Regions from separate parts of the Sphingobium cloacae genome, predicted to be linked through region 1. Evidence: riboswitches for the same ligand, from Rfam matches in the RefSeq annotation. Region 1 holds a riboswitch; each other region holds the start of a gene.
What was found. Region 1 has a riboswitch for cobalamin ahead of SCLO_RS05190 (adenosylcobinamide-GDP ribazoletransferase). Riboswitches for the same ligand answer to the same signal wherever they lie in the genome.

Region 2: another riboswitch for cobalamin. It lies ahead of SCLO_RS14280 (DUF1852 domain-containing protein); the one in region 1 lies ahead of SCLO_RS05190 (adenosylcobinamide-GDP ribazoletransferase).
Region 3: another riboswitch for cobalamin. It lies ahead of SCLO_RS08335 (TonB-dependent receptor plug domain-containing protein); the one in region 1 lies ahead of SCLO_RS05190 (adenosylcobinamide-GDP ribazoletransferase).
Region 4: another riboswitch for cobalamin. It lies ahead of cobW (cobalamin biosynthesis protein CobW); the one in region 1 lies ahead of SCLO_RS05190 (adenosylcobinamide-GDP ribazoletransferase).

The regions. Positions count from the first base shown of each region.
Region 1 is NZ_AP017655.1:1,053,835-1,058,377, forward strand. It holds gene SCLO_RS05175 (thiamine pyrophosphate-binding protein) at 1-390, opposite strand, end outside; gene cbiB (adenosylcobinamide-phosphate synthase CbiB) at 497-1,438, opposite strand; gene SCLO_RS05185 (aminotransferase class I/II-fold pyridoxal phosphate-dependent enzyme) at 1,431-2,411, opposite strand; gene SCLO_RS05190 (adenosylcobinamide-GDP ribazoletransferase) at 2,408-3,160, opposite strand; cobalamin riboswitch at 3,365-3,550, opposite strand; gene proS (proline--tRNA ligase) at 3,618-4,543, opposite strand, start outside.
Region 2 is NZ_AP017655.1:2,901,131-2,905,673, reverse strand. It holds gene SCLO_RS14285 (short-chain fatty acyl-CoA regulator family protein) at 1-1,081, shown strand, start outside; cobalamin riboswitch at 1,372-1,592, shown strand; gene SCLO_RS14280 (DUF1852 domain-containing protein) at 1,714-2,721, shown strand; gene SCLO_RS14275 (methionine synthase) at 2,748-3,776, shown strand; gene SCLO_RS14270 (mechanosensitive ion channel family protein) at 3,868-4,543, opposite strand, start outside.
Region 3 is NZ_AP017655.1:1,717,144-1,721,686, forward strand. It holds gene SCLO_RS08330 (ABC transporter substrate-binding protein) at 1-78, shown strand, start outside; gene SCLO_RS08335 (TonB-dependent receptor plug domain-containing protein) at 115-1,962, opposite strand; cobalamin riboswitch at 2,135-2,368, opposite strand; gene SCLO_RS08340 (Bax inhibitor-1/YccA family protein) at 2,810-3,502, shown strand; gene SCLO_RS08345 (TFIIB-type zinc ribbon-containing protein) at 3,507-3,791, shown strand; gene SCLO_RS08350 (tetratricopeptide repeat protein) at 3,864-4,382, opposite strand; gene SCLO_RS08355 (RsmB/NOP family class I SAM-dependent RNA methyltransferase) at 4,460-4,543, opposite strand, start outside.
Region 4 is NZ_AP017655.1:2,920,009-2,924,551, forward strand. It holds gene cobN (cobaltochelatase subunit CobN) at 1-462, opposite strand, end outside; gene cobW (cobalamin biosynthesis protein CobW) at 462-1,499, opposite strand; cobalamin riboswitch at 1,758-1,994, opposite strand; gene SCLO_RS14340 (histidine phosphatase family protein) at 2,062-2,640, opposite strand; gene SCLO_RS14345 (CbtB domain-containing protein) at 2,738-3,055, shown strand; gene SCLO_RS14350 (CbtA family protein) at 3,065-3,799, shown strand; gene SCLO_RS14355 (TonB-dependent receptor) at 4,040-4,543, shown strand, end outside.

The DNA.
Region 1 (4,543 bases):
CCATTTCGCGATCGAGCCGAACACCGCGCGATAATCCAGTTCCTGAAACGCGCCCCGGTCGCGGACATCCCGTTCGACCTGCCCGACGAAGACCAGCATCGGCGTCGAATCATGCTGGGCGATATGCAGGCCCGGCATGGCGTTGGCCGCGCCCGGCCCTCGCGTCACGAAGCAGGCCGCGGGACGGCCCGTCAGCTTGCCATGCGCTTCGGCCATCATCGCCGCGCCGCCCTCGGCCCGACACACCGTCACCTTGATCGGGCTGCCGATCAGCGCGTCGAGCACGGCCAGATAGCTTTCGCCGGGAACGCAGAAGATATGGTCGATCCCATGGATTTCCAGCTGGCGGACCAGGCATTGGGCGGCGTTGCGTCCTTTGGCTGCGCTCATTTCCGCATTTCCCTCATGCCATCCATGGATTTCACGCAGGCGCGCGCCCCGCGCGGCTTTCCTTCCTGGAGGATTATCGCATGCGCCCTTCCCGCGCCAGCATGCATCATCGAATGAGCAACGGCATGGCCGCCGCTCCGATCCAGAGTATAGCGCAGGCGCGCAGATAGACCCGCAATGCCCGCTGGATGTCTTGCGCGAAAACCCGGTCACGGCCTTCGCCGATCCACGGCTTGTCATGGGCCACGCCATCATAGCTTACGGGTCCGGCGAGACGCAGCCCCAGCGTTCCCGCCATCGCCGCCTCCGTCCATCCCGCATTGGGAGAGGCATGTTTGCGCGCATCGCGCCACATGATGCGCCAGCCTCCTCCGCCGGCCAGACAGATCACCGCCCCGCCCAGCCGCGCGGGCAGGAAGTTCATGACATCGTCCGTCCGCGCCGCGGCCCAGCCAAAGGCGCGCCAGCGTTCTTCCTTGTGACCGATCAGGCTGTCGGCGGTGTTGATGGCCTTGTAGGCCCAGATTCCCGGCAGCCCTCCGACGATCAACCAGAAGAGCGGCGCGGCCACTCCATCGCAGAAGCTTTCCGACAGGCTCTCGATCGCGGCGCGGGCGATGCCGGGTTCGTCGAGCGTTTCGGTGTCCCGGCCCACGATCATCGACACGTCCTGCCGCGCACGTGCCTCATCGCCCTCCCCCAGATGGCGGGCGATCGGCCGGACATGCTCGAACAGGCTGCGTTGCGCGAGGGCGGGCCAGGCAAGAATCGCCATGCCAAGCCATGCAAGGGAACCGAGCCAGCGGCGGCAGAGCCCTTCCAGCAGAAGAGCGCCGCCGGCCGAGACGGCCAACAACAGCATCACGGTCAGAACCCCGATAGCGCGGCGAAGCCCCGCGCTCCATCGCGCTTGGTTCCCGTAACGTTCGGACAGGGTGATGATCCGGGCGAAGAAACCGACGGGATGGCCGATCCGGGCATAAAGCGCGCGCGGCCATCCGATGACCGCATCGAGGGCAAGGGCCGCGAAGGCGATCGGCTCAGCCAAGGAGGGCCCTTTGCAGGCGGTCGAGCGCCTCCTCCGTTTCGGGGAGGCCGATCCGCAGCCAGCGGGGTTCGTAGTCGAAGGGACGCGTCAGGATGGTCTGTTTCGCCAGTCGCTCGAACAGCGCCATCGCATCGTCGGCCACGATCAGCCGGAACAGCGGACAGGCGCCGACGGGCGAGTATCCGCAGCCCGTCAGCACATCGTCCAGCCGCCGTCTTTCGCGGGGCAGGCGCTCCCGCATCGCCGCGATCCAGTCGCGGTCGGCATAGGCGGCTCTCCCGATGGCGATGGCGGCGGCGGAAACCGGCCATGCCCCAAGCTTTCGCCGCATCCGGCCGACGATGGCTTCCGGGCCGAGCAGGAAGCCGAGCCTCAAGCCCGCCAATCCGAAGAATTTGCCGAAGGAGCGGAAGATGAGCAGCCGTCGATCATCCGCTATATCCCGCGCCAGACTGGTCGCCGGATCGCTGTCGGCAAAGGCTTCGTCAACGATCAGCCATTCCTCGTCCGCTCTGCGGTCGGCCAGGTCGAGCAGCGCGTCGCGCGGCCAGCAATGGCCGTCGGGATTATTGGGATTGGCGAGAATGATGGTGCCGCCATCCGGACTCTCCATCGCCGCCGCCGTTATCGCCGAGGATAGCGGGAACATATCCTCATGCGTGCGATAGCAGGGGGCAAGATATCGCGCGCGCGGGCCGAGCAGATCGCTGGCCAGGCGCAGGCCCGTTTCGGTTCCCGGAAGGGCGCAGACATGCCGGGGGTCCACATCGAAATAGACGGCCGCGATTTCCTCCATCTCCCGCAGATCGGTTTTCGAAGGCAGGCCGCGCCAGTCGATGGCCATCCCCGCCGCGCCCGGCCAGCCATGCGGGTTGATGCCGGTCGACAGATCGATCCACGGATCGCCGCCTTCGCCGAACCACGCCCGCGCCGCGTCGAGATCGCCGCCATGCCATGTCCATGGGCTTTTCATGACAACCGCGCTCCCACGACCAGCGCCATCAGGAGCGCGGCTTCGATCCACTCGATGCCAGCGCCGTGGCCGTCACCGGAAATGCCGCCGATATGGCGCTTGATCCACCAGCCCCAGAGCGGAATCAGGATGAGGGCAACGAGCAGGGCCGGGAACAGAAAGGAAGCGGCAAGCGCCGCGCCTGTCCATGCCAGCATATCGAACGGGCGCACGGCGCCCCGGAAGCGGGAAGCCAGACCTTCGTGGAGCGGCGGCAGCCCATAGGTCCAGATCAACGGGCCGATCCGGGCGATGAAGGGAATGGCGACGAGCCCCAGCCATGGCGGACGGGCGGGGCCCGGCAGAGTGAGGAGGGCGTGGACCAGCACCAGCTTGCCCAGGAGCAGGAGGACGATGGCGATGGCGCCGAAGCTGCCGATATGGGGATCGGTCAGCGCGGCCATCATCCTTTCGCGATGGCCATGCGCCGCGCCGCGGGCGTCGGCGATATCCGCCAGTCCGTCGAGATGAAGGCCGCCCGTCACCGCGACCCACAGAAGCAGTCCGGTCAGCGCCCCGACCCATGGATCGACCAGGCCGCCAGCCCAGATACCCCATGTGACGATCAGGCCCACGATCAGGCCGACGGCGGGGAACCAGCGCATGGCCGGGGGGAAATCGGCAGGCGTGAAGGCGATCCGGGGTGTGGGCAGCCGGGTCAGGAACTGCGTGGCGATGATGAAGCCCTTCACGGCCGCGCCCCTGCCCATGGGTGGAGGGAGCGTTCGCGATTCCATGAAGGAGATGGCGAAGTGATCGTGTTTCGGGATTCGGGGGGCATGGTGGACCTTCCGCAGCGAGGGCCGGCCCGGAGGAGGCGGACGGGGCGGGTGCCGCCGTCCTGCCTGCCGCCCGGCGCGGTGGGACTGTCGCCACGCGGGGGAGCCCGTCCGCATGGCGCACCCTGGCCGCGCGGAGAACGACTGCGGCGGGCCGGTATCCTGGCTTGCGGGTCAGGGCCGGATGCGCCGCCTTCTCAGAACCATGCGATTCCAATGACTTATGGCGCGCGGCTATCCGCTCACAGTTGCAGGGGCAGCTGAGGTTCTTCCCCTCATTCCCGTTTATCCCTTTCGGGAACCTGTCGCATGGCGCGGAATAGGAAAGTTATGATCCCGCGTCAATCGAGGCCCGACCGGCGGCCGACGCCCCGCGCCGTCCGCCCCCTTAATAGGAGCGCCCGACCAGAACGCGCTCGACCGCCGCCTGCCCGGTGAAGATGCAGGCGCCGTCGGCCGCTTCCGCATCCAGCGGCACGTTGCGCAGGGTCAGCTTCTCGCCCTTCAGCCATTCGACCACCTTGTCGAGCGCCGCGCCGGTCGGCCTGCTCCACTGGACGAGCGCCCAGCCCGGCTTCGCGCTGGCGGCGAAATAGGCCTTCAGGGCATCCAGCGACGCAATATCCTTGTCCACATGGCCGTGCAGCCGGCCGTGCGCCTCGGCGAACAGCGCCCGCTGGACCTCTTCCAGCGCGGCGGCCGCTCCGGCGATGAAATCGTCCCGCGGCACGACCTGGCTGTCGAGCTTTCCATCCGCCCGATAGAGCCGGTCGCGGCGCAGCACCGACACATTGCCGCCGGCGACATCCCGGCCGCCGACCTCGATCACGATCGGCGCGCCCTTCTTGACCCAGCCCCAGCGCTTGTTGGCGGCCTTGGCGGGGCGCTTGTCCAGCAGGGCGCGGACAGGCTCGCGGAACACGTCCCTGCCGTTCAGCTCCTCCACCAGCGCGGCGCAATAATCGAGGATCGCGGCGTCCTCCTCCGTATCGCGCAGCATCGGCACGACGACGATCTGATAGGGCGCGACACGCGGCGGCACCCGCAGCCCGTCATCGTCGCCATGCACCATGATGAGCCCGCCGATCATGCGCGTGGACATGCCCCAGCTGGTCGTCTGGGCCAGTTCCTGCTGCCCTTCGGCATTCTGGAACCGGATATTCTGCGCCTGGCTGAAAGTGGTGCCCAGGAAATGGGACGTGCCCGCCTGAAGCGCCTTCCCGTCCTGCATCATCGCTTCGATGGAATAGGTGGCGACAGCGCCCGGAAAACGCTCATTTTCCGGCTTTTCGCCCGCGATGACCGGCAGCGCGA
Region 2 (4,543 bases), 1.8 Mb from region 1:
GTCCTTGCACCGCCGTTACCGCGAATCCGTCGAGCGCAGCGAGGCGATGGCGGCGCAACTGGGTGACGAGTGGATCAGCGGCGGCCCGGCGCGCATGCCCTTCGAGCAGGTGCGCGACTTCTTCTACGCCCGGCACAATCATGTCGAACCCCTGGATGAGGCGGCCGAGCGCCTTTACCGCCAAGCTGGTCTGACCCCTCGTTCGATCCATGCCGGCCTGACCGCCTTGCTGGGCGAACGGCATCGCGTGCAGGTCATCGGCGGCGACAGCGATGCGGCCCAACGCCGTTATGATCCGGCTACGCGCACCCTCTATGTTTCCGACCAATTAAACCAAGGCCAGCAGGCGTTCCAGATGGCCACTCAACTCGCCTTTCTGGAGCATGGCGACATCATTGCCAGGCTCACGGACAATCCAATCCTCACCAGCGACGAAGCACGAAGGCTGGCGCGCATCGGCCTCGCCAACTATTTCGCCGGTGCGCTGATTCTGCCCTATGGGGACTTCCTCGCCGCAGCCGAAGCGGAAGGCTATGACATCGAAAAGCTCGGGCGCCGCTTCGGCGTGGGCTTCGAAACAGTCTGCCACCGGCTTTCGACGCTGCAACGGGCGGAAGCGCGCGGCATCCCCTTTTTCTTCGTGCGGGTCGATCGCGCCGGCAACATCTCCAAGCGTCAGTCTGCGACGGACTTCCATTTCTCGCGTGTCGGCGGCACCTGCCCGCTGTGGAAAGTCTATGAAGCCTTCGCCCAGCCCGGTCGCGTGTTGCGCCAGATCGCGCAGATGCCCGATGGGCGCACCTATTTGTGGATCGCGCGAACGGTGGGCAGCGTCAATGCCGGCTTCGGCATGCCGGGCAAGACATTCGCCATTGGGCTTGGCTGCGACATCCGCCATGCTTCACGCCTTGTTTATGCGCGCGGGTTCGACCTCAGCGATCCGAGCGCCGCGACACCTATCGGCGCCGGATGTAAGGTCTGCGAGCGTCAGGCCTGCCCGCAACGCGCTTTCCCGCCCGTCGGGCGGGCGATTGCCGTCGACGAAAATCGCAGCGCGCCGACGCCCTATCCAGTGGCTTGAGAGAGAAACGCTCTGATCGCGCGGCGTTGGGTCCATCCACCGGCCTTGGCTCAGTTCCTGAAGACGACTGTCCTTCTCCCGTTCATGACGACCCTGTGCGCCACATGCCAGCCGACCCTCATGCGTTTCGCCGCCCAATGCGGGGTTGGCGCGTCGACATCCATTCTTTCGAAATATGGCATTTCGATGGGCAAGCGGGTGCGTGTCGATCCTCAGTTGGCGCGACAATCTGCACCGATTGCATATAAAGAAATCTTTATATGGACCTTGACAGGAAGCTCGCGATGGTGTGTAAGCCGCTCGTCGAGGTTCCCCGCCTCAGGCGTGACGGCGGGGCTAAGACGGGAAGCCGGTGATGTCTGCTAGACAGAGTCCGGCGCTGCCCCCGCAACTGTAAGCGGCGAGTGGCGGTTCCATTTCGTGTCACTGGGCTTCCGCAAGAAGCTCGGGAAGGCCGGAACCGCCGCGATGACCCGTAAGCCAGGAGACCTGCCTCCGACGCGATAACGTTCCTCGGACGGGGGTTCCTCCGGTGGATCGCGCTAGAAGCAAAGGCTCGTGGCGTAAGCATCGTCCGGGCCTGTCCTGCGCGCTCTTCCCTTGGCCTCCTGTCCGGCAAAAACAGGTGTGTCATGACGAATAGCGGGTTTACCTTCTCCATCAGCAGCATCCCGTTCAACGAGGATTATCGTCCCGCCGACGCCACGCGGATCACCACCAATTTCGCGAATCTGGCGCGAGGAGAGAACCGTCAGGAAAATCTGCGCAACACTCTGAAGATGATCGACAATCGCTTCAATTCGATCATGCATTGGGACAATCCCGCTGGGGATCGTTATGCGGTCGAACTGACGATCATCTCTGCGGAGTTGAAGATCGGCGCGCGGGAGGATGACGATCATTTCCCGCTGATCGAAATCCTACAGACAACCGTCATCGACACGCGCAGCGGTGAACGCATCCCCGGCATGGTCGGCAATAATTTCTCATCCTATGTCCGCGACTATGATTTCAGCATCCTGCTGCTAGACCACCTCAAGCAGAACCCCCACGGCGGCGCACCGGAAGGCTTTGGCGACCTGCATGGAAAATTGTTCAAGCACTTCCTCAATTCCAGCGCTTATCGGGACAATTTCAGCAAGCCGCCGGTCATCTGCCTGAGCGTGTCGAGCCGGGAAACCTATCACCGGACAGCCAATGTCCACCCCATCCTCGGCATTGAGTACAAGAACGACAAAGTCTCCGCGACCGATGCCTATTTCGCGAAGATGGGGATGAAGGTTCGCTACTTCATGCCGCCGCACGCCGTCGCGCCCCTGGCTTTCTATCATCTCGGCGGCCTGCTCGACGACTACACCCATCTGGAGCTCGCCAGCACGATCAGCACGATGGAAACCTTCCAGAAAATCTATCGTCCCGAAATCTACAATGCCAATTCCGTTGCCGCGCAGGACTATCGGCCGAGCCTGAAATATCAGGACTATTCGCTGACCCTCATCGTTTACGACCGCGAAGAACGCAGCAGGCTCGCGGTCGAACAGGGCAAGTTCGCCCAGGAGCATTTCATCAAGCCGCATGCGGCGGTGCTCGAACAATGGTCGTCGCGCCATGCCGCTGTCGTTGATGCTGTAGCTGCCTGATCCATCCCATTTACGAGGCCCTATCCATGAAGACATTGTTGCCCACCTCGACCGCCGGCAGCCTGCCCAAGCCCTCCTGGCTCGCGGAGCCCGAAAAGCTCTGGGCGGCCTGGAAATTGCAGGGCGAGCAATTGTCGGAGGGCAAGAAGGACGCGCTGCGCCTGGCGGTGAACGATCAGGAGCAGGCCGGCATCACGATCGTCGGCGACGGCGAACAGACACGCCAGCATTTCGTCACCACCTTTGTCGAGCATTTGAGCGGCGTCGATTTCGAGAAGCGCGAAACCGTCAGGATTCGCAACCGTTATGATGCGAGCGTGCCGACGGTCGTCGACGCAGTGGCGCGGACGAAGCCCGTCTTTGTGGAGGACGCCAGATATCTGCGCGCGCAGACGGATCAGCCGATCAAATGGACCCTGCCCGGCCCCATGACGATGATCGATACGCTCTACGACGCCCACTACAAGAGCCGCGAGAAGCTCGCCTGGGAGTTCGCGAAGATCCTCAATCAGGAAGCAAAGGAGCTGGAAGCCGCCGGCATCGACATCATCCAGTTCGACGAACCGGCCTTCAACGTCTTCTTCGACGAGGCGAACGACTGGGGCATCGCCACGTTGGAAAAGGCGGCAGAGGGGCTGAAGTGCGAAACGGCGGTCCACATCTGCTATGGATATGGCATCAAGGCTAATACGGACTGGAAAAAAACGCTGGGTTCCGAATGGCGGCAGTATGAGGAAACATTCCCCAATCTGCGGAAGTCGAAGATCGACATCATTTCGCTGGAATGTCATCATTCCCACGTTCCGATGGACCTCATCGAACTCATCCGGGGCAAGAAGGTGATGGTCGGCGCCATCGACGTGGCGAGCGACACGATCGAGACGCCGGAGGAAGTGGCCGGCACGCTGCGAAACGCGCTGGAATTCGTGGATGCGGACAAGCTTTATCCGTCCACCAATTGCGGCATGGCCCCATTGTCCCGTCAGGTCGCGCTGGGCAAGCTCAACGCCTTGGGTGCCGGCGCGGCGATCGTCCGGAAAGAGCTGTCGGCCTGACGGATTGCAGAGGGTTTCGCGAGCGTCAGGCGACCTTCCTCTGGCAGTACCCCCATCATGCATCGGACAGGGACAGGGAAACTGAATCCGGCTAGACCGGAGCGCGCTCCATTCCACGGCTCCCCGCCAAGCCCGTCAGGTCGGCTCCCGCGGGACGTTGGAACAATCGAAGCCCGAATTCCGGCAGGATCGCGATCAGATGGTCGAATATGTCCGCTTGCACGCCCTCATATTCGGCCCAGACCGTGCTGGTGACGAAAGCGTAGATTTCCAGCGGCAGGCCGTTTTCGCCCGGCGCGAGTTGCCGCACCAGCAGCGTCTTGTCCCGCGCGATGTCCTCGCGCGATTCCAGATAGGCCAGCACATAGGCGCGGAACGTGCCGATATTGGTGAGCCGCCTGCCATTGACCGCGCCGTTCGCCTCGGGCTTGTCGTTCCACAGAGCGATCTCCCGCCGCTTGGCATCCAGATAGGGGCGCAGCAGGGCAAAACGCTCCATATGCTCCACATCGCCTTCATCCAGGAAACGAACGCTGGCCTGGTCCATCTTGAGCGAGCGCATGATGCGCCGCCCGCCCGATTCCGACATGCCGCGCCAGTTGCGGAAGCTCTCCGAAATCAGGCGATGGGTCGGAACGGTGGTGATCGTCTTGTCGAAATTCTGGATCTTCACGGTATGCAGCGCGATGTCGATCACGTCGCCATCGGCATTGAACTGCGGCATTTCGATCCAGTCGCCCACGCGCACCATGTCGTTCGACCCGATC
Region 3 (4,543 bases), 660 kb from region 1:
GTCTGCGGCGGCCCGGCCTATGTGCTGGCCGCGCGCAGCATCGTGGCGCAGGTCAACGCCGCGCCGGACCGCCCATAGGGGACGGGCGCTCACGCCCGCCCCTTTGCCGCGCGATCAGAAGCGGACACGCACGCCGCCATAGGCCGACCGGCCATAGACCCCATAGCCATAGGCCGTCGCATATTCCTCATTCGACAGATTGTCGATGCGGCCGTAGATTTCCAGATTCTCCGTGACCGGCAGGGACGCGCGCAGGCCGACAACGGCATAGCCGTCCAGACGGCGCGTGTTGGCGGCATCGTCGAAAATGTCGCCCATCATCGTCACCGTCGCGCCGGTGCTGAGGCCGAAAGGCCAGACATAATCCGCCGACACGCTGACCGCATTGGCGGCACGGCGCGGCAGGCGATTGCCTTCATTGGCCGTCCCCTCCGAACGATTGCGTGCGTCGATATAGCTATAGGCGGCCGTGAACGTCAGCGCCTCCACGGGCCGCAGCGTCAGGCTGGCTTCCACCCCCTTCGCGCGGGCGCGGGCGATGTTGTAATAGACATAGGTCGGCGGGAAGCCGTCGATCTGGTTACGCGTATCGCGGCGGAAAGCCGTGACCGACAGCATCGCCCGCCCGTTATCCAGGCTCTGGTCGAAACCGATGTCATAGCTTTTCGAGCGTTCGGGACGCAGGTCGGCATTGCCCACCCACCTATCGTAAAGCTGATAGAGCGAGGGCGCCTTGAACCCTTCGCCATAGCTGACGCGGAAATTGGTCGCGCCATGGTTGGGCGTGTAATTGGCGTTCGCGCCAAAGGTCGTCGCGCCGCCGAACTGGTTGTGGTCGCCATGGCGCAGGCCGCCGGTGACGGAAAGCCCCTCGGCCGGCTGCACGATGGCGAGGGCATAGACGCTGTCGATGTTCGCCTTGGCGCTGGCCGTGCTGCCAAAGCCGTAAAAGTCATAGTCGGGCCGCTCATGCTCATAGCCGAAGACCAGCTTCGCCCGATCGACGGGCGCATAGACGCCCTGATATTCGAAGCGCAGGTTGGTGCCCGAATAGCCGTAGGAGGCGTCCGCGCCCCGCGCGGGATAATAGTCCCGGTCATGGCGGAACCAGGTGACCGCCGCCCGGTTGGTCAGCTTGCCGTCCAGCAGCGACAGGTTGAGCCCGGCATAGCCGACATATTGGTCCGACTTGGTGATGTCGGGGCTATCGGCCGGTGTTCCGAAGAAGCTGTCATAATCGAGGTCGGCGTGGATATAATAGCCGCGCAGGTCGAGGCTGAGCGCGTCGGAAAAGCTGAGCTTCAGCTTCGCATTGGCGGTGATGTTCTTGTAGCCGTCCTTCTCCGTCGCGCCGAAGGAACGCGCGGCGGCCGAGATGCCGTCGGTGCGGAAATAGGCGACGCCCACGCCGCCCGACGCGATCCCGCTGGTGCCGGACACATCCGCTTTCGCGTTCAGCGTGTCGCTATAGCCGTAATCGACCGACGCATTGGCGGCATAGCCTTCGGCGGGCGTCCCTGTCATCACATTGACCACGCCGCCGATCGCCTGGCTGCCATGGACGACCGAGTTGGAGCCGCGCAGCACTTCGATCCGGCGGATATTGCCGACCAGCAGGTTGCCGAAGTTGAAACTGTCGGCATCGCCGCTGGGGTCGTTCACCTTGACGCCGTCGATCAGCACCAGCGTCTGCGACGATTCCGCGCCGCGCAGCGACACGCCCGTGACCGTGCCGATCGTGCCGTTGCGGTTGAAGCGGACGCCGGGCGTCGTCGCCAGCAGGTCGGTCACTTCGACCGCCTGCCGGGTGCGGATGGTGTCGGCGTCGATCACCGTGATCGCCTGACCCACCTGATCGCGCGGCTGTTCGATGCCCGATGCGGTGACGACGATGTCGTCATCCTGCGCCAGCGCCGGCGTGGCCGCCAGCAGCGCCACGAGCGACAATCCCGATTTCATCATTGTGTCTCTTCCCTGAGCGTTTGTGAACTTCAGGACCGGGGACTCCGCCTGCGCGGCCGATGCGCGCGGCAGGTCAACGCCCGTCCCCGCCACGCGCACCGATGCGGCCCCGGCCGCCTGGCAGCGTCGCTCACGGAAGAAACCGTGCCATGGCCGATCCCTGGGCCAGGGCAAGAGCGACCAGACGCTGGCAGGTCTCCTGGCTCGCGGGTCGTCACTGCGATGCGCCAGCCTTCCCGGACGGATGTCCAGTGGCCGGTCCCCTTCCCGCCCCTTTCGCAGGAAGGAGGGACCCATACGCATCGCGCTCACCGCTTACAGTTGCAGGGACAGCAGCGGAATAGGAGGAGAAAACCTCCGCACCGCATTCCCTTTTCAGCCCCGTGGGGCACCAGCGCGATCATGCCGGCGCGCTGGAAGCGCCCCGGACGCCGCTGCCCATAGGACAAGCGGAAGGCCATGCCAAGCGGATCGATTTCAAGGGGAAGGAAATGGCGGATTGGGGAGCGAGAGCAGGCTGTCCGCTCCCGACATGCATCATGCGCCTGCATAAGCGGGAGCATGTCAGCCGGCCACCCTTCATTGTAACAAATTATTGCTATGCGCCCGATCCCTTGCGCCGCAGCCTTCCTCTCCCGATATGGTTCCTGCGGGCCGGGCCCCTCTGGCGGCTGGACATGTCCAGCCGTGATGTCGGACCGCATCGAGTGTGCTCGGTGCAGGTTCGGGGGATTGCAGCCCCCCCTCCAATCCCACCGAAACCACGCCGGGCCGCTCGATCCTTAACTATTCTGGTCTGACCATTTTTGAAGGATGGAGTTTTAACGCCGTGAATAATCCCGTTCGCATGCCGGGCTATGGTGCCAGCCAGACGGCGCAGGTCGATGCCGGCCTGCGCGCGCATATGCTGGGCGTTTTCCGCAATATGGGCATCGGCCTGGTCATCACCGGGCTGGTCGCCGCCTTCATCGGCAATACGCCTGCCCTGGCCGCCGCGATCTTCGGCACGCCGCTCAAATGGGTGGCGATCTTCGCGCCGCTGGCTTTCGTCTTCTTCTTCAGCTTCCGCATCGAAAAGATGACGACCGCGGGCGCGCGCATGGCCTTCTGGGCCTTTTCCGCCGTCATGGGCGTGTCCCTGGCCAGCGTGTTCCTGATCTTCACCGGCGGCAGCATCGCGCAGGCCTTCTTCTCCGCCGCGGTGATGTTCCTCGCCATGGCGCTGTGGGGCTATACGACGCAGCGCGACCTCACGAAGATGGGCTCGTTCCTCATCATGGGCCTGATCGGCATCATCGTCGCCAGCCTCATCAACCTGTTCATCGGGTCTTCGGCGATGGCGATGGTGGTTTCGATCCTGGGCGTAGTGATCTTCACCGGCCTCACCGCCTGGGACACGCAGCGCATCAAGTCGGAATATTTCCACTATGCGGGCCATGAAGTCGCGGAAAAGATGCAGGTCATGGGCGCGCTGTCGCTCTATCTGAACTTCGTCAACCTGTTCCAGATGCTGCTGCACCTGACCGGCGAGCGGGAATAGGCGGATGCGCGACGCGCAGGCCGTTTCGGCCATGCTCTGCCCGGTCTGTCATGTCGGATTGGCGATGACGGACCGGCAGGGGGTGGAGATCGACTATTGCCCGCAATGCCGCGGCGTGTGGCTGGACCGGGGCGAACTGGACAAGATCATCGAACGATCCGCGCGGGAGACCGCGCCCGCCGCGCCGGTGAGCCAGCCCAGCTACCGGCCGGACCGGGACTATCGCGGCGACGGGCGGCCTTATCAGAAGAAGCGGCGGAAGAGCTTTCTGGAAGAGTTGTTCGATTGACAAAAAGGCCGGTCGCGATGACCGGCCTTTTTCCTGTTCCACGGCCCTGCGCTTCTCCGGCCGCAAGGCGGGTCAAGGCGTTTCGGTCGGCACCGCCTTGGGCGGGATCACTTCTTCCTTGGCGCTCAGCACGGTGGCGGGCGGGCCTTTCTCGATAGCGGCGGCAAGCTGGCCCACGCCCGCGCAATCGGCGCGGCAGAGCTTTTGCGCCTGCGTCAGATTTTCCTTCGCCTTGGCGATCGCGCCCTTTTCCACCATCGCTTCGCCCTGACCGACCAGCGCGCCGATATCGGCGGGGTCCAGCAACAACGCTTCGTTATAAAGGCGGATGGCCTTGCCCTGAAGTCCTTGCGCGCGCGCCACCTGCGCCAGTTCGATATAGGCGCCGCGGTTGCGTGGATCGACCGCCAGCGCGCTTTCCAGCGCGTCGTTCGCGCCTTCCAGATTGCCGGCCTTGCGCGCCGCTTCGCCCGCATGCTGCCATTCGATCGAGCGCGGGTCGATCTGCGCGTCCGGACGCTGGGTCAGTCCCGCGCTGGATACGGTGGTCAGCATAACGGCAAGGGCAATCGAGGCAGGGGTGAAACGCATCAATGTCTCCAGCCATGTTTCAGGCGTTGATTCCGGCCAAGTGTCGCCATTTTGCGGGCGCTTGTCCATTGTCTCTTTCACGGGCGGCGGCGCAGCCGGGCGAAAGTGAAACCGTCCGTCCCGTCATGCCCCGGCGTCAGCAGCCAGCCCGGACCATGGGC
Region 4 (4,543 bases), 1.9 Mb from region 1:
CAGGAAGGCCAGCGCATTGGCCGTCCCCCCCTGCCGCAGATATGCGCGCAGCTTCTCCCGCACCTCGGCGGGCAGGGTGGACGCGCGGTCAAGCGCCGGGTCCGCCTCCCGCCCATCGGCGATGGCGGCGAAGGCGATGCCCTTTTCCCGCGCGATGGCGGCGATCTCATCTATGCCATAGGGCCAGTAGCTTTTGCCCCCCAGCAATATGACGCACACGAAACGGGCATGGGCGATCGTCTTTTCGACATAGAGGTCCGTCGAATAGGGATGCCGCAATGGCAGCAGGTTGGCGAGCCGGACGCTGGGAGCACCCGGCGGCAACTGCCCCGCCGCCTTGGCGAAGCAGGCCAGTTCGCTGTCCGCCACCGTCAGGATCACGATGTCGCCCGGCGGCTGGTCGAGGTCGATCGCCTCCTCCCCATCGGTGATGGTGCCGGGGGTGGCGGACAGCAGGTGCATCAGCCCAGAATATCCCGCAGGTCCGATGCGATGACCGACCGGTCCAGTCCCTTCTGCCCGATCACGACCAGCTGGGTCCGGCGTATTTCCGCAGGCATCCATGCGCGGTCGTAGAAATGCTGGATGCGCGGGCCGACGGCCTGCACGATGAGGCGGCTCTGCTTGCCGTTTACCGCCACCATGCCCTTGACGCGCAATATGTCATGCGCCGCGATCAATGCGCCGAGCCGGGCGGTGAGCGCCTCGACTTCTCCGACCTCGCCGCCGGTGACGACGAAGCTGTCGAAATCGTCATGGTCATGATCGCCGCCCTCCCCGTCATGGTGGGATGGCCGGGCGTCAAGGCTGTCTTCCGCCGCCGCCGTGATGCCCAGCAGCGCGCCCACGTCCACGGCGCCATGATCGGCGCGGACGATCTTCACGCCCGCGCGGGTTTCCGCCTCGACCTGCGCCTCGACCCGCGCTAGCGTGGCGGTATCGACCAGATCGGTCTTGTTCAGCACCACCATGTCGGCGCAGGCCAGCTGGTCCTCGAACAGTTCCTCCAGCGGGCTGTCATGGTCGAGATTGGGATCGGCGGCCCGCGCCGCCGCCAGCGCGGCTTCGTCCGTGGCGAAGCGTCCCGCCGCCACCGCGTCCGCATCGATCAGCGCCACTACGCCGTCCACCGTCGCGCGGGTGCGGATGTCGGGCCATTGGAACGCTTTCACCAGCGGCTTGGGCAAAGCGAGGCCGGACGTTTCGATGATGATATGGTCGGGCGGGTTCGGCCGGTCGAGCAGCTTCTGCATGGTGGGCAGGAAGTCGTCGGCCACGGTGCAGCAGATGCAGCCGTTGGCGAGTTCGACGATGTCGTCCTCCGGGCATGCCTCGTCATTGCATCCCTTCACCAGCTCGCCGTCCACCCCGACATCGCCGAACTCGTTGATGACGAGGGCGAGGCGGCGGCCCCTGGCATTTTGCAGGAGATGGCGGATGAGCGTGGTCTTGCCCGCGCCCAGGAAGCCGGTGACGACGGTGGTGGGCACCTTGCTCATGCGCCTTCTCCCGTCGGTTTGAGGAAGGGGGGAGCGGCAGTAACGGTGTTCATGGGAGGTCTTCCCTCGCAGCGCCGGAGCAACCGGGCCAGGGCTTGCCGGCGCCATCCAGCGGCCCGGTGCCGGTGGACGCACGACGGCTGGCCCGCGCCCATGACCGGGCGTTCGCCCATGGACGCAGGACCACGCGGCCCCAGCCGCATGACATCGTCGCTCAGACGGAAAACACCGTGCCGCGGCCATCCCCTGGACCAGGGCAAGAGCGACCAGACGCCGGCAGGTCTCCTGGCTCGCGGGTCATCGCCCGATGCACGGCCTTCCCGGACCTCGCCTGTTTCAGCGTCCGGCCCAGTGGCTGCTTCCCTTGGGGGAAGCGTGTGCATCGCGCTGCCGCTTACAGTTGCAGGGACAGCTGCGGCTTGGGATGGAGCTTCCCTGCCCATCCGCACCGCATTCCCATTTTCAGCCTCTTGCGAGGCACCGGCGCGATCAATACCCGGACGCGACGGATGCCGCCCCGGACGACCGGCTCATATCGCCTGCACCGGCGGGCCGCAAGGGCTCAGCCGCCGCCGTTCAACGATTGCAGCCGCCATGTCCGGTGAAAGGACAGGACGGTGCGCGAGAGCGGGGCGATGTCGATCGCGAGCGTGGCGCGCAAGGGCAGGTCGAGCGCGTGGCACAGGGCGGCGCGAATCATCATCGGGTGGGTGATCGCGCAGACCGGCCGCCCGCTTTCCCGGATGCCGTCGAGCCAGCAGCCGATCCGCGATGCCGCCGCCTCCATGGTTTCGCCGCCCGGCGCCTCCCTCGTGGGATCGGCCAGCCAGCCGGTCAGCGCTTCCGGTTCGTCGCTTCCGATCTCCTCGAAGCATCGGCCGGCCCAGCGTCCCCAGCCCATGTCGGCCAGCGCGGCTTCCGGCCGGGCGAGCAGGGAGAGGGCGAGAGCGGTTTCCTCCGCCGCGCGCGACGGGCTGCGGAAGGCATGATCGCGCAAGCGCCCGGGAAGCTCCATGCGGGCCGCTGCCCGGAGGCCGCCTTCGTCCAGCGATTCCGAAGGGTCGGGAAAACCGCCGCGGCGGCTGGAGGGCGTGGCCGCGATGCACAGGAGCAGGAGAGAGGTCGGCAGGGTAAACTCCAACAGGCCGTTGACGCCGCCAGCCCCCCGGCTCTAAGGGCTGCATCGTCCTGGAAGAAGAAGCCGGTGCAAATCCGGCGCGGTCGCGCCACTGTTATCGATGCGGACATCCGCCGTCGAGAGCCAGACCTTCCTCCCGGATCGTAAGATCAACCCTTGGGACGCGCAATCCCTTCAGGAGCAGAATATCATGGCAATGAGCGCCGCATTTTTCGACGACGGCTTCATCCCTGTCCAGGGTGGAACGGCGATCCCGGTCGAGGACATTCTTCCATGGGCCGTGTTCGGCTCGCTGATCGCCTTGATCTTCCTCTATTTCGTCAGCACGGAACAGGGCGCCGTCGCGATCTTCGACGGCATGTACGTGCATGAGTTCGTCCATGACGGACGGCATCTCCTCGGCTTTCCCTGCCACTAGGGCCGGGTCATGACGAAGGATCTGTTGTGGCGCGGGATGCTTGCGGGCATCCTGGGCGCCTTTCTTGCGACCCTGTGCGCCCATCTCGTCGCCGAGCCGCAGGTCGACCGCGCCATCGCCTATGAAGCCACCCATGCCGCCCATGCGGCCCATCATGACGAAGGGCCGGCGGGTGGCGAGGAGGAGGAACTGGTCAGCCGTCCTACCCAGAAGGGGCTGGGTCTGTGGACGGCCCTTTCCCTCTATGGCGCGGCGGTGGGCGGCATCTTCTCGCTGCTGTTCGCTTATGGCTATGGCCGGTTCGGGCGGATGGGGCCGCGCAGCTTCGCCCTGCTGCTGGCGGCCCTGGCGTTCCTGCTGGTCGTGGTCGTCCCGGCGCTCAAATATCCGCAGACGCCCCCGGCGGTCGGCAAGCATGAAACCGTGGAGCTGCGCACCGCCGCCTATTTCTCGATGATCGCGCTGTCGCTGGCCGGCGCGGTGATAGCCTGGAAGCTGTGGAGCGCTTTGGCCCAGTCCCGGCGCGGGATAGACGCGACCCTGTTTTCGGCCGGCGCCTATCTGCTGGTCGTGGGCAGCGGCCAGATGTTGCTGCCCAGCATCGATGAAGTGCCCGATGATTTTCCGGCGACGCTGCTCTGGAATTTCCGGGTGGCGTCCCTGGCGACGCAGCTTCTGCTCTGGGCGACGATCGGCATCGCCTTCGGCCTGATGGCGGAGCGCCTGCTCCAGCGCCGGGGGTGAACGGAATATCTTTTTGCGGGCATTAGCGGGGCTGCGATCTGTCCGGGGGCGCGCGGCCGGCTGCGGGAAAACGGATGCCGGGATGGCGGAAGTGCCGATCGAATCGCACTTCTGCCGATCGGGCTATCGTGATCGAGCCACGCCTTTCGACCAACCGAATGTCCTGTCATGGTCATGAAATGATCCCTTCCTAGCGGGCGGATGCTGCAACGCAACATCTGCATATGAAGGGGTATCATAATGGTTCGTTGGGTATCTGGTCCGTCTCTGGCGGCGCTGGCTTTCGCCAGCTTTGGAACAACTGCCGCCTATGCGCAGTCCACGGGGTCCATCGACTTCGACAAGGAAATCGTGGTCACGGCCGCCGGAAACGAGAGTGCGCAGGTCGGCGGAGTCGCCGTTCCCAACACGTCCAAGGCGAAGGCCGTGCTGACGCAGGAATTCATCGCCCGGCAAACGCCCGGCCAGTCCGTCAACGATGTCATCAACCAGTTGCCGGGCGTCAGCTTCCAGAACAACGACCCCTATGGATCGGGCGGCGGCACGCTGACGATTCGCGGTTTCGACGACACGCGCATTTCCCAGACGGTGGACGGCATTCCGCTGAACGACACCGGCAATTACGCCCTCTACACCAACCAGCAGGTCGATCCCGAACTGATCGATCAGGTCAATGTCAATCTGGGCACCACCGATATCGACAGCCCCACCGCCTCGGCCAGCGGAAGCACGGTCAATTACCGC